One region of the Chryseobacterium culicis genome, then DNA from elsewhere that is predicted to be linked to it. Evidence: riboswitches for the same ligand, from Rfam matches in the RefSeq annotation. Region 1 holds a riboswitch; each other region holds the start of a gene.
What was found. A riboswitch is a leader RNA that binds a small molecule or an ion and turns the genes downstream of it on or off. The one in region 1 is predicted to bind S-adenosylmethionine.

Region 1 (4,659 bases):
TTTTGCCTGACCTTTCACCTGATTCTTTTTCTCCTGACTGCCTTCCGTTCCATCAATTCTTGTAATCACATTATTCATATTATTGATGGTGGAATACAACATCGTCCAGATAAATAAAGGTCTGCTTGCTGTACTGTTTACCATTTCAGTAAATGCATAGGTTGAAGCAAAACCATATTTATTAGTCAATACAGCCACATCACTTCCCATTGCATCACTGGCTCTTAAAACTGTGGAATATCCGATATTGGCATATGTTGTTCCGTCGTTATTAAATTTTGCCCACGTACCGTTTACTACAGTTTCTGCACTTTCAGCTGTTTTGAAAACTTCTACACTGCTAGCCTGATCAGTTGGTGCGGTATCAAGATCATTTTCACAGCTTGTCAGTGACAAAAATCCGATAACAGCAAATGATAGATATTTTAATTTTTTCATTGTTTCAATTTTAAAGGTTAAAGTGTTGCCTGAAGACCAAAAGTGATTGTTCTCATTGCCGGATATCTGTAATACGTTGTTCCGTCCAAAGCCTGTTCAGGATCCATTCCTTTATGTTTATAGAAGGTCAGAAGATTTTCTGCCTGGATATAAATTCTGAATTTCTTAAGTCCTATTTTCTCAAAATAATCCTCGGGAAGTGTATATCCTAAGCTTACATTTTTAAGTCTCGCATACGTTCCGGAGTAAAGGAATCTTGAAGAGGTTGAGGTCCAGTTATTCGTTGTTGTACTTAATCCAGGAACATCTGTATAAGGATTTTCCGGAGTCCATCTGTTTAGCATTTCAGCGCTCCACGCACGTCCTCCCGCACTTCCGTTATGCATGATGGAAGTATAATCGGTATCTAAAATTTTTCCTCCGATTTTGAATGTCAGTAATCCTGAAAAATCAAAATTCTTATAGGTGATACTGGTACTGATTCCTCCTGTCAGTTTAGGTAAGGCTGAACCTTGTAACAACTTTGTGGCTTTTGAATACTCTGAAGTCGTTCCTTCTACCGAATTTCCGCTGGCATCGGTAGCAACTGTTTTCCACAAAGGCTTTCCATTACTTGGATCAACTCCAGCCCATTCCGGAATAAAGAAGTCGTATACCGAACCTCCTACTGTCAACAGCTTAGTTCCTACCACAAGAGAACCTCCGGGTAATTTCGTTACCTTATTGTTTAAAGTACTCAGATTCACATCTACATTCCACTGGAAATTATCATTCTTAATGGGTGTTGTGAATAATGAAAATTCAAATCCTGTATTCTGAATGGTTCCGATATTCGCCGGATAATCACTGATTCCCAATGATGGTGCTACAGGCATATTAAACAAAAGGTCCTGACTTTTTCTTTTAAAATATTCGATATTTCCTTTAACTCTGTTATTCAGAATTGCGAATTCCAATCCTACATTTAAATTAAGATTGGTTTCCCATTTCACATTATTGGTAGACGTTTTTTCCAGCGTTGTTCCCGGTTCTCCACCAAGACTGATAAATCTGTACAACTCCTGATATGCATAATAAAGCGGCTGTCCGTTTGGTCTAAGCAGTTTATCATTTCCTTGTCCTCCATAGCTGGCACGCAATGTCAATTGATTGAAAACATTTAAACTTTTGACAAATTCTTCATTTGAAATTTTCCATGAACCTCCTACTGACCAGAATCTTCCCCATCTGTTATCTTTTGCAAATCTCGAAGAGCTGTCTGCCCTTCCTGATGCAGATAAGAAATAGGTATTGTTATAATCATACTCTACTTTTCCAAGGAAACTCAATAAACTCAATTTATTACTGTTTCCGCTGAAACTTCCCAGTAAAGAAGCGGCATCCGGCTCATAATAGTAAGGCAGTGAGAACTGACTTCTTGTTCCGGAGATTGTCTGATAATCATATTTGTAGAATTCGTGTCCTGCTAATGCATTTACATGATGTTTTCCAAACTTTTTATCATACGTCAGAATATTACTGGTTGTATAAGAAAGCGTTCTGGTATTGGTTTTCGTCACCGATCCTCCAATCTCTGCGCCTTGCCCCAATAATGGATTTGAATAATAATGTCCGTTATAATTCACCAAATCCACAGAGAAACTCGTCTTGAATTTTAGCTCCGGCAAGAAAGTAAATTCCATGAATCCTTTCCCTGAAAAGTTATCCTCTTTATTTTCGTTTTTGTCTAATGGTAAGGTTGCTGCGGCATTTTGATTCTGAAGCGCATTCGTGGGTCTGTATTTTCCAAAATCATAAATCGGGTTTCCATCAGCATCCAAAATATAAGTTCCATCTGCATTTCTTTCATAATAAGGATAGAATGAAGGAATAAATCTTGCGGCATTGATGATGTTACTGGCCTTGGAATCTGAAGAAGTAGGTGCCTGCTGAATACTGTTTGTATAACTTAAGTTCACCCCAACATTCAGCCATTTTTTTACTTCAGAATTGATTTTCAATCGGGTATTATATCTTTTATATCCTGATTCAATTGCCATTCCTTTATCATCCAGATACCCCAGAGAGAAGAAATAATTACTTTTCTCACTTCCTCCGCTGATATCAAGATCCACCTGATTTCTTGAAGCCACTCTCTGCAAGATATCTCTCCAGTCATCATTCCAAAGTGGTGATGCACCAGGTAATAGTTTTCCATCTGTACCTATCGGTTTTGGATAAGCTGTCCCATATGGATTAATGCCCAATGAAGAAACAAGATTGTCTGTTGCCATCTGCGCAGCTTGCTGAGAAGAAACTTTCCCGGATTGATATCCATTTCTCAATGCTTCCCAATATAATTGAAAGTATTGATCTGTATTTACCTGTTCATAGTCTTTTACGGCTCTTCCGGAAAATCCCTGACTGATATTAAAATTAACTTTTGCTTCCCCTTTTTTACCTGATTTTGTAGTAATGATAATGATCCCATTTGCTCCTCTTGAACCATACAAAGCACTTGCTGTAGCATCTTTCAGAACACTTATAGATTCGATATCGCTGGGACTGATAGAGTTCAGATTTCCATCAAAAGGAATTCCATCCACTACATATAACGGATCACTGGAAGCGCTTATTGAACCAATTCCTCTGATTCGGATCGTGGAAACAGCACCCGGCTGGCCTGATGCACTGGTAGTCTGAATCCCTGCAACCTGTCCTTCTAATGCTTTCGTAATATTCGTTACAGGTCTGTTATTGATTTTATCACTGGAAATTGTAGCTACGGAACCGGTATAGCTGTTTCTTTTCGCTTTTCCGTAAGCTACCACTACTACTTCATCAATTTCTTTTTCATGAAGGCTATCTTTTTTCGGTTTGGAATTCTGTGCATTTACACTGGTAATTCCCAGAAAAAAAGCAGCAACCGGAGGTATCCAAGCTTTAGAATTAAATAAAGTTTTACTAATCATAATCAATTTTATTTATCATATATTAAAATTTAGCCCTTTGCAGAAAAGTCAGCAAAGGGCATCGATAAATACGATAAACCAAATGCTTATTTTTCCTTAAAAGGCTGAACGTAACACCTTGCCCAATGGGTAGGTTGTTAAGACTTCACGGGGTCAGTTCCCTCCATCTTTCTTTATAAGCCGATCGAAATATGTTTGCAAAGCTAAAAACTTTTAGTCTACAAAACAAGTAGACTTATTTATTTTTCATGATAAATTTCTAATAATTAACATAAAATTTTAATAAAACTCATTACAATAAGGAGTTGTAGCCGTTACCATTTATTCAAACATGACAAATATCATTATTAATAATTCAATGGAACAAATATTTGAGGACACCATAATTTTTGTATTATTAATTGAAAAAACTTTTTAATTTTATAGTATGAAAGTTTTGATTATAAATGGGCCTAATCTCAATCTTTTGGGCACCCGCGAACCGGAAATTTATGGAAGTATTTCCATGGAAAGTTATTTGGAAAATTTAAAATCCGAGTTTCAGTCTCATGAAATACAATATTACCAGTCCAATATTGAGGGCGAGCTTATCAACAGACTTCAGGAGGATAATTTTGATGCAGTGGTGATTAACCCGGGAGCATTTACCCATTATTCTTATGCTATCGCTGATTGTTTAAAGAATATCCGCAAGCCAAAAGTAGAAGTACATATCAGTAATATCTACAAAAGAGAAGAATTCCGCCAGAAATCTGTAACGGCAGCTAATACGGATGCAGTTTTATCTGGCTTTGGAATGGATGGATATAGATTGGCTATATTAAGTTTGAAGTAATTTATACTTTTCCCACAGATCGCGCAGATTTTCACAGATAATTAAGGATAGTAAGAAAATAATTGATGAAGATAAAGGATAAGATTTATTGTAAAATCATTGGGCCGTATTCCGGGCAATTAACGAAGAGAAAATCTTATATTATCGAAGAAATCAACGTTGAAAATATAAAAATCTGGAATGATGAGGGAAAACTTAGGTGGTATTCAAAGTTATATTTCAGTGCAGATAAAGAATCAGAAATCATTTCCATTCATATAGATGATGAAATAGAAAATGTTGAAGCTGATGCTATAGAAGTAACCATTGAATTTTCCAACAAAGTAAAATACTGGATGACTTTCACTACTCCAAAGTATTTAGATAAGATATTGGACGAAGAATCTTATTTTTCTTCAAAACATTTTATGATCATAAAACATTTAACTGAAGAAT
Region 2 (4,659 bases), on a different contig from region 1:
TCAGATAGCTGTAATTGGCTGTCAGTTTGATATCTTTAGGCAAAATAATCTGCGTCATGATATTGAAAATCCAGAATCCTTTATTGTTCAGATTGTCGATTTCATGTTTCTGATAACCAGCATATAAATACATGAAATTAATTTTATCAGGATTAAAATTAAACTTCATAATTTCGCTCAAAGGCTTGCTGAAAATCATAAAAGGAACGGGTAATCCCACATTGAAATTATGAATTTTCATATTTGAAATGTTCACCTGCTCATTAAAGAGTTTTCTTCCGTCTTTTCTGATGATTTGTGCCACCTGATTGCTTGCCGAACTTACACTATACCCGATAAATGCATAATCAAAAGCGGATACTTTTATTTCATAATTATCAAAAATAGTAGGTTGCAGATTGGGGTTACCGTTTACTTCCGTACTGGGTCCGGAGAACGTTACGTTATTCGGGTTTAAGGCAGAAATACTTGGTAGGCTGATTTTTCTGTTGTAATTCGCGGCAATATAAACCTGATTCATCATGTTATATTGTACACTTGCATTCGGGAAAAACTTAAACTTATTGAAGGGAATCAAATTCGCTTCCACCAGTTTTGCATTTTTATCAAAATATCTTGTTACTCCGGAAATATCATAATTTTCAGCACGCGAACCCAAGGTGAAATCAAACTTTTTCAATTTAGCCTGAAACTCTAAATAGGTTGAAGCAGTCTGTCTCTGATATTCAAGATTCGTTAAGCCAAAGCTTTCCGTATCATAATCCTGTTTCTCATACAATCCACCAAAGCTTACTTTTCCACCGTCAAGAAGCTTGATAGGCTGGGCATAATCTACTTTGAAGTTGGCAATATTCATGACAGATTTATTGTTCAGAATATCTTTCAACCCATTGGTAGGGCTATTGATTGGCAGATTTGGAGCAGCTGCAAATGTACCATCCTGAAAGAAATTGTCCTGAGAAAACTTACTGTCTGATCTGGTATACCCAAACTGGAAGTCCAGTTTTTGAGATTTATCAGCAAAACGTTTCTGATACGTTACTACAGCTTCCTGTCTCAAATTATTGGTATGAGCCACATCCGAAGACGTATAAAATGCCTCTCTTAAATCCTTAGGGTTATTCTCAAAAGGCAAATCTCCATGCCCGTCACTTAAAGTGTAGTTGTCATTATTGTTGTGATAAATATCGTAGTTCAATAATAATCTGTCCTGCCCTAAATCAAAAGTCAATCCTGATTTTGCAAAATATCCGCGTCCATATCTGTCGGTATGACTCGTTAAAAGCTCATCCTGCTGGCCATTCAGCATACTTTCACGGTAATTTTGTCCTACGTTCAGCTGCCATCCGAAATATTTATTTCTGGCATTTAAATTAACAGAATTGGTTGTTCTGCTTCTGTATTTGTCATAATTCGTGAAAGAATAATTCCCCGAATAAGTAGCTGTTAAATATTTATTGGCATTTTTGTTGGTGATAATATTCATGATAGCGCCTCCGGAAGTAGCCGGAAACTCAGCTCCAGGCTGGGTAATTACCTCAATTCTTTCTACAGAATTAGCGGGCATTCCTTCCAGGAAAGAGTTCAACTCATTGGATGTGATGTTCAGAGGTCTTCCGTTAAGATATACTTCCAGCATTTTTCCCTGATACATCATTCCAGCAATATCGGTAGATACAAGTCCGGGAAGTTTTTTTATTCCTTCCAGAACGTTTCCGTTATTCAGTTGAGGTTGCTCAGAAAAGTCAAAAATAGTACGGTCTGCTTTTTGTTCAACTGCTTTTTTAGTTTTGGTGATGACTACTCCTTCAATTTGTTTTTCCTGAGGTTTATTATTTTTTTCCTGAGAGAAAACAACGACAGAGCTTAACAAGGATAATGCGAAAATCGTTTTTTTCATAATGTTTTACTGATATCCGGTTAGACGCTGAAAAACAGAATTTGTTACGGTAAAATTGTGAAAATCGAAAAATTAAGCTGAAATTTTTTTTATTTCCGAAATAATTATATCTTTGCCAGGTAATTATCAAGAATCTCTAGATGGGATAGCAACCTGCAAAAACAAGCAAGGTGCTGCAATCGATAAGCCGGATCTTCCGGAAAAAATGTTTATCATTCTATCATTACTCCCATCTTGAATTTTTGTTTTAAAGTTAAAATCAAATGTTTAAAGACAAGGGAAATCACCTTACATCAGTAATTTTTTATTCTTCGGATCATGAAGTGAGTCTTCATTATTCTGATATGTTTTCATGCCATTTCTACATGCGCATGCATTGTTGTTTCTAGCCTTCTCTATTTCTAAAAAATAATACAAACATTTCGAAAATCGATGGTAACCTTAAAATATAGGGTTACAGGATTTGTATTGTTCAAAAAACAATTTTTAACAACAAAAAAGTTAACAACAAACAACATGCATAATTTCAAGAAAAAAATCTTTGTTCCTTCTATTGCGCTTATCTCAACATTTTATTATGCGCAGACAGATACCTTACAATCAAAGAAAATAGATGATGTGGTCATCCTTGGATCAAGAGGATCCGGAAGATCATTGACAGATACTCCCGTTCCCGTAGATATCATTAATATCTCAAAAATTTTAAAACAAAGCCCAACGAACAATATCAGTCAGGCTTTGAATTATATTGTACCCTCATTTTCATCCACCTCACACACGGTCAACGATGGAACTGATTTTGTAGATCCTGCACTTTTAAGAGGATTAGGTCCGGATCAGGTTTTAGTTTTACTCAATGGAAAAAGAAGATATCAGTCTTCCCTTATCAATGTTACCCTCACACCGGGAAGAGGCTCTGTGGGAACCGACCTTAATGCTATTCCGGCCTTTGCTTTAGAAAAAATTGAGGTTTTAAGAGACGGAGCTTCTGCTCAATATGGTTCAGATGCCATTGCTGGGGTAGTTAATCTCGGTTTGAAAAAAAGATTAGGACTTTCCGGGCAGGTATTTTTAGGAGGATATGCTTCGCCTGTTGCCAATAATTTCACAGGTGGGGTAGATGGGCAGACCATTTCTGTAGATCTTAATTATGGTGCTAAAATAGGGAAATCCGGATTTTTTAACATTACAGGTTCTGCGCAGTACCGTGATCCTTATTCAAGAGCTGGAGTAAGAGAAGGAGATATTTATAATGCTTATAATGCCATTAATTACAGAGCATTGCAGGATGGAGTTAATATTGACGGTTTGTATAAAAACATTACCAATACTTCCAATACTCAGCAGATTATCAATACCGTTAAACAATATGCAGCCAAGGTAGATTATTTTGGTTCTGATTTTCAATCCCAGATTTCGGGAGCAAACAGTATTGCTGACCTTCAAAAAATATTAGGTAAAGATTTTACTTCTCAGGAACTTAATTACAGAGGGTTGGAGAGACAAGATTTCAGTCTGAGAGCCGGGCAGTCTAAGTTGCAGTCCGGGCAGTTATTTTTCAATTCTGAAATTCCTGTTAATGATGAGTGGAAAGTATATTCTTTTGGTGGCTATAGCTATCGTCTTGGAAATGCCGGAGGATTTTACAGACTTCCGAATAATGAAAGAAACATCAATGCCGTTACCCCCAATGGATATCTTCCTCAGATTGAAGCTGCTGTAAATGATTATTCTCTTGCTGCCGGAATTAAAGGGAAATGGAATGGCTGGAATGTGGATTTCAGCAATACATTCGGGAAGAATACTTTTGGTTTTGGGGTGGTAAATACGTTTAATGCCTCGCTTACAGACAGCTCTCCGAGAACTTTTGATGCCGGAGGATCTGAATTCTCACAAAATACCGTCAATCTGGATTTCTCCAAAAAATATGATGTTCTGAAAGGATTGAACATTGCATTTGGGGGTGAATACCGACACGAAAATTATAAAGTAAATGCAGGAAAAGAAAATTCCTACGTTTCTTACGATATTTTTGGGCGTGTAGTAACCGCTAAAACTCCTGAAAATGAAAAAGTAACCGACTTTTTTGGAAGTATAAGACCAGCCGGAGCTCAGGTTTTTCCAGGTTTTAGTCCGGAAAATGCAGTTTCAGGAAATAGAAACAGTGTTGCGGCTTATGCTGATGCAGAACTTGAAGTTACCAACGGATGGTTGCTGGAAGGAGCTTTACGGTATGAAAATTATTCAGACTTTGGATCTACATTCAATTATAAACTGGCAACCAATGTAAAACTGGCTCCCAATCTAAACTGGAGAGGTGCCGTTTCTACAGGGTTTAGAGCGCCTTCTTTAGCTCAAATCTATTATAGCTCTACTTCTACACTGATTCAGCAGGGAAAAACTACACAGGTAGGTACTTTCAGAAATAACTCTGAAGCTGCACAGGCATTGGGGATTCCAAAACTGAAACAGGAAACCTCACAATCCTACAGCACAGGAATTACCTGGAAAATTCCGGCATTAAGCCTTACTTTCACTGCTGATGCTTATTTAATAAAGATTAAAGACAGGGTAGTACTGACTGATCTCTTCTTCCGTCCTAATGGTAATTTTACTCCAGGCTCTGATCAGGCCGTTCTTCAGGATGCGTTTGATCTGGCAAGAGCAAGCGCTGCCAACTTTTTTGCCAATGCGGTGGACTCTCAGACAAAAGGTTTGGATATTACAATTTCTCAGAATTCAAAGATTTCATCAGGAAT
Region 3 (4,659 bases), on a different contig from region 1:
TCAGGGTAAATCCAGCGCTTGCATTGACAGACGTTTCCTGTTTAAGCTTATCAAACCCAAGAATTCTGGCTGCTTCGCTATCATTTCGAAAAATCCCTTTGGTTACAATTCCTGAACCGGAAGTAGAAATATCGGCATAAGAGTTATTAAAATACTGTTGTTGAAGGGAAGGAGCTCTAAAACCTGTTCCCACAGCTGCTCTAATTGCATAATTTTTTACAAATTCATATCGCACTGCTAATTTCCCATTCAGGGTATTTCCAAAATCTGAATAATTTTCAAATCTGGCAGCAGCGTCAATATTCAGTTTTTTATCCAGATCATAGGAAACATCTGCATATACTGCCGTGGAATGTCTGTCTTTTTTCACTGCATTGTTTGGAGAGAATCCGATAAAAGATTGAGATCCGCCCGCTCCAAGCACTGTTGATCCTTCAGTGGCAACATTTCCGTTGGTGTCATATTGGGTATAAGAAGCTTCATCACCGGGTTTGATCTGGTATTGTTCCAATCTGAACTCTCCCCCGAATCCGATATTGAAACGGTTTATCTTTTTGGAAACATCAAGATTAATTGTGTTTTGAAGAAAGCTGTGTGCTCCAGCATAAAAACGGGTTGGTGAATTTGCTCCTAGAGATGCATTATTGGTATTGCTAACATTGTAATTGAATGTATTGCTTCCGAATGTATTGCTAAGGTCAAAAAACCAATCATTAACATTATATTTTGCTCCTACAGCATAGGAGACATCATACACTTGTGATCCGAGATTTGCCTGAAATCCGTTCGGATAAATGGATGAAACCACATTAGACGTTTCGCTTGGAAGTCTTCTGAAACCAAACCCTTTTCCTTCTTTGATGCTGAAGCCTCCAAAAGAATAGATTTTAAATTGATCATTAAAAGGGTATTCTGCATTGAAAAACAACTGTCCCTGTCTGATCTGTGCATCTCCGATCTGAAAATTAAAATCGTCACGGGTTAATCCTCGTTCTTTAATCTTTGCATCATCTGCTGCTCTTGCCGCTTCCGGATCATCAGCAAATGCATAGGCAAAATTATTTCCAAAAATATCCAGATCATGATTTTGAGTTCGTGTTGTTTTTCCTCTATGGCTTAATTGTAGGGAAAGGTTGATATAACCCTCTTTTTTTCCTAATGAAGTCCCATAATTGGCTCCTGCCTGATAAGTATCCCCATCATTTCTTCCAGTCAATCCATACGTAAGACTTGCTGAGGCTCCCGTATTTTTTTTAAGAATAATATTGATCACTCCTGCAATGGCATCAGAACCGTATTGTGCTGCAGCTCCATCTCTTAACACTTCTATTCTATCAATCGCAATGACAGGAATTGTACTTAAATCTGTTCCTACAGATCCGTTTCCAACAGTATTCTGATAATTAACTAAAGAGGTAGAATGTCTTCTTTTTCCGTTAAGTAAAACCAGGATCTGATCTGACCCCATTCCTCTTAAGGTTACAGGATCAATATGCTCTGTCCCATCAGAAGCAGACTGTCTCACGGCATTAAACGATGGAATCACATAGTTCAGGAGATCCTGAGCCGTCATTTGTGGAGAACTTCTTTGTATTTTGTCAATATTAATAACATCTACAGGAACTGGTGTTTCCAGTTTTGTTCTTTTGACATTTCGGTTTCCGACAATGATGATATCTTCTATTTCTTTGCCTTTCTCCTCATTCTCCTGAGCAGCGACTAACATTGCCCCAAGCAATAATACAGCTGTGCTTAATTTTTTCATTTTTGTTCTTGCCAATTAATAATACGAGTCTGACGGATCTTTCCGCAGATACACAAGACTTCAAGAAATGGAATTCATATAGAATATTGACTTCACTTATCTCCCCCTCCGGGTTGGAATTAGCACCTTTACACTTCTGGAATCGTGCAGGTTGCTAAGGTTTCACCGGGCCAAATCCCTCCACCTTTCTTGATAAATCTACTGCAAAAGTAGACTATTTTTTTAAATATACAAAAAAGCAGATCTGCTGTACTGCAAATCTGCCTTTCATTATTTTATAGAACTTGTTTACACTTTTATTTTTGAAACATTAAGATGATATTAAGGTGATAAGAGTATTAAGATAAGCTTCGCTTTAAGCTTAAAAATCAGAATAATTCATCTTAACTACCCTTTATTTCTTAAATCCTTCTTAATGGTTTTACTATATTCAACATTTTTGATAAGTTAAACAACTTTATAATTTGTTTTTATTTGATCATCATCTTTTGAATGGCAATTCCGGTGTCCGATTTCAGCTGTACCAGATAGGTTCCCGGTGGATAACTGATTTTCGTTTCATGAGTACCGTTTTCTTTATCTAGCTTGAAAGAGTCCAGCTTTTTACCCGTCATATCAAAAATTAAAATTTCTCCGTTTTTTGCTTTATTGAAAATGAATCGAGCGATTCCGTTTTGTATCGGATTGTCTCCAACCTGAAGGGACAATTTGTTTCCTGCATTGATATCCATTGTTGACAAAGCACCTGCATAGTTTCCAAATATTCTGAATTCTCCAGGCTGTAAAGTAATCGGAGTTGTTGTAGAAGCCACATTCGAAATACTATCATCCATCAGATTCTGCCATTGACCTGTGTAAGGGAAATAAGGCACCACATTTTGGGAAGAAGTAGTATAATTAGCCAATACTACTATATTTTTTATTCCAGTTGTAATTGCTGCATCATACACATAAATTCTCGTGATCAGCCCATTGGGATCATTCGTAAGGTTATTGGATTCTATACTGTACGTTTTAGATTTAAAAACCTGATGGGTATTTCTGATATTGATGATTTTAGCCCATGTATCATAAACTGCTTTTCTGTTTGCATTGGTATCATATCCTAATGTAAATGCAACAGGTTTCTCATCTGTTCTGCATCCGCTGTCGATAGTTCCGTTAGCACATCTGTTGATGCTGAATTCATATCCCAATTCTCCAAACTGCCAGATCATTTTCGGACCGGGAATGGTAAAGAACGTGGCACCGAAAGTTTTCATCCTTTCAAGAGCTGTATTCAGGTTTTTAACATCATAGCTCCCATTAGTGGAGCCATAGGCAAGGTTTTTAAACATCAGCCTTTCTTCATCATGGCTTTCTCCATATCCTACAGCACTCATATTGGTAAAACCATGAAGACTGTGATTCATACGGTCATAATTGCTGTTTTCCTGATACCCCATTGTATTCTGGTTGTAAGGCTCTGTCTGCTTATTCCAAAGCATAACGCCTTTTCCTTCTACTATCCTGTAGTTTGCCCATTGCTGTTCCTCTGCATCAGTTCCCAGATGTTCAAAAATCATGTAAGAATTCGGGTCTATAGCCCACTGTCTGTCAGCATAATGCTTCATGATATCCACTCTATCCTGTTGATAAGCATTGGTACAGGCTTCATCATTTTCAGAGCAGCTTTGGGTAAAACCTTTTGTTAAATCCCAACGGAATCCGTCTATGTGATATTCAGTCAGCCATTGCTGAAGGCATCTTTCAACGTAATATTGCGTTGAAGGACTTGTATGGTTAAAATCATTAAATACATTGTACGAATGTTTCGGAACCTGATTAAAATAAGGGTTGTCTGGCGCAACATTTCCATAGCCGTCACCATCAGGATCTACATTCCACAGCCTTACCAAAGGTGAACGTCCTGTAGCGTGATTAAACGCAACATCAAGAATAACAGCAATTCCGTTCTGATGGCACAGATCTACAAATTCTTTGAATTTTTCAGGAGTTCCATAAGCTTTGTCCAATGCATAATGGAAGGAAGTATTGTATCCCCACGAAAGGTTTCCGTCAAATTCCATGATCGGAAGTAGTTCTATAGCATTGATTTTTAGATTTTTTAAATAAGAAATTTTATTAATCAATGACTGCCAGTTCTTTTCCTGTGTAAAATCTCTCAATAATAATTCATACACCACCAGATCTTGTTTCGCGGGTCTCTGAAAATTGGTAACCTGCCAGTTATAGGCTGTCTGCCCTGTTTTAAATGTTGACACTTCAAAACCCTGTCCGGCAGGAAATGCAGGTAAGTTTGGATAGGTAGAAGCCGAAATCCACGGATCATCATAAGAAGATAATATTTGTGGTGAATAAGGATCTGCTATTTTTCTCAAATCATTGGTCCTGTATTGGAAAGTGTAGAGCTGTTGAGGGGTAATCCCGTTGAGTTCAATCCAATAAAGATCCGGGTTTGTGGTGTCTCTTTTCATTAAATAAGAATCATTCACTGTCCAGTTATTGAAACTTCCGATGACATGCACAAAGTTTTTACCCGGCGCATATAAAGCAAGTCCCACTTTGGTCTGATCTGTCGGATGATAATTGATTCCCTGCTTAATCCAGTTAGGGATTGCTTCAGAAACTACATTTCTCGGAACCTGTAGGATGAACGTTGCGGTTTTAGAATTAGATCCCTGAGTAGCTATAAGTTCCATACTGGCATCCTGAGAAACAGTATAACTATAAGAATAGGATTGTGAAGGCGTTGTTGTTGAATTTACAACCGTTCCGTTGGCTTTTAACTGAAATGTAGCATTACCATTAGAGGCAGCCGTAATATTGATAGAATTCCCAACGGGAACAGAAGTTAAACTGTTGGCCAGCGGATGGGTAAGACTTAAGCTTAA

Region 2: linked by a shared signal. The riboswitch ahead of CQ022_RS20470 (TonB-dependent receptor plug domain-containing protein) and the one ahead of CQ022_RS15745 (SusC/RagA family TonB-linked outer membrane protein) in region 1 are both predicted to bind S-adenosylmethionine.
Region 3: linked by a shared signal. The riboswitch ahead of CQ022_RS20110 (TonB-dependent receptor plug domain-containing protein) and the one ahead of CQ022_RS15745 (SusC/RagA family TonB-linked outer membrane protein) in region 1 are both predicted to bind S-adenosylmethionine.

What each region holds. Positions count from the first base shown of each region.
Region 1 covers NZ_PCPP01000002.1:595,156-599,814, reverse strand. The annotation lists gene CQ022_RS15750 (RagB/SusD family nutrient uptake outer membrane protein) at 1-438, opposite strand, end outside; gene CQ022_RS15745 (SusC/RagA family TonB-linked outer membrane protein) at 456-3,389, opposite strand; SAM riboswitch class I at 3,473-3,571, opposite strand; gene CQ022_RS15740 (type II 3-dehydroquinate dehydratase) at 3,817-4,224, shown strand; gene CQ022_RS15735 (hypothetical protein) at 4,290-4,659, shown strand, end outside.
Region 2 covers NZ_PCPP01000005.1:157,279-161,937, forward strand. The annotation lists gene CQ022_RS20465 (outer membrane beta-barrel protein) at 1-1,900, opposite strand, end outside; SAM-I-IV-variant riboswitch at 2,019-2,116, shown strand; gene CQ022_RS20470 (TonB-dependent receptor plug domain-containing protein) at 2,417-4,659, shown strand, end outside.
Region 3 covers NZ_PCPP01000005.1:77,806-82,464, reverse strand. The annotation lists gene CQ022_RS20110 (TonB-dependent receptor plug domain-containing protein) at 1-1,765, opposite strand, end outside; SAM riboswitch class I at 1,859-1,964, opposite strand; gene CQ022_RS20105 (alpha-amylase family glycosyl hydrolase) at 2,236-4,659, opposite strand, start outside.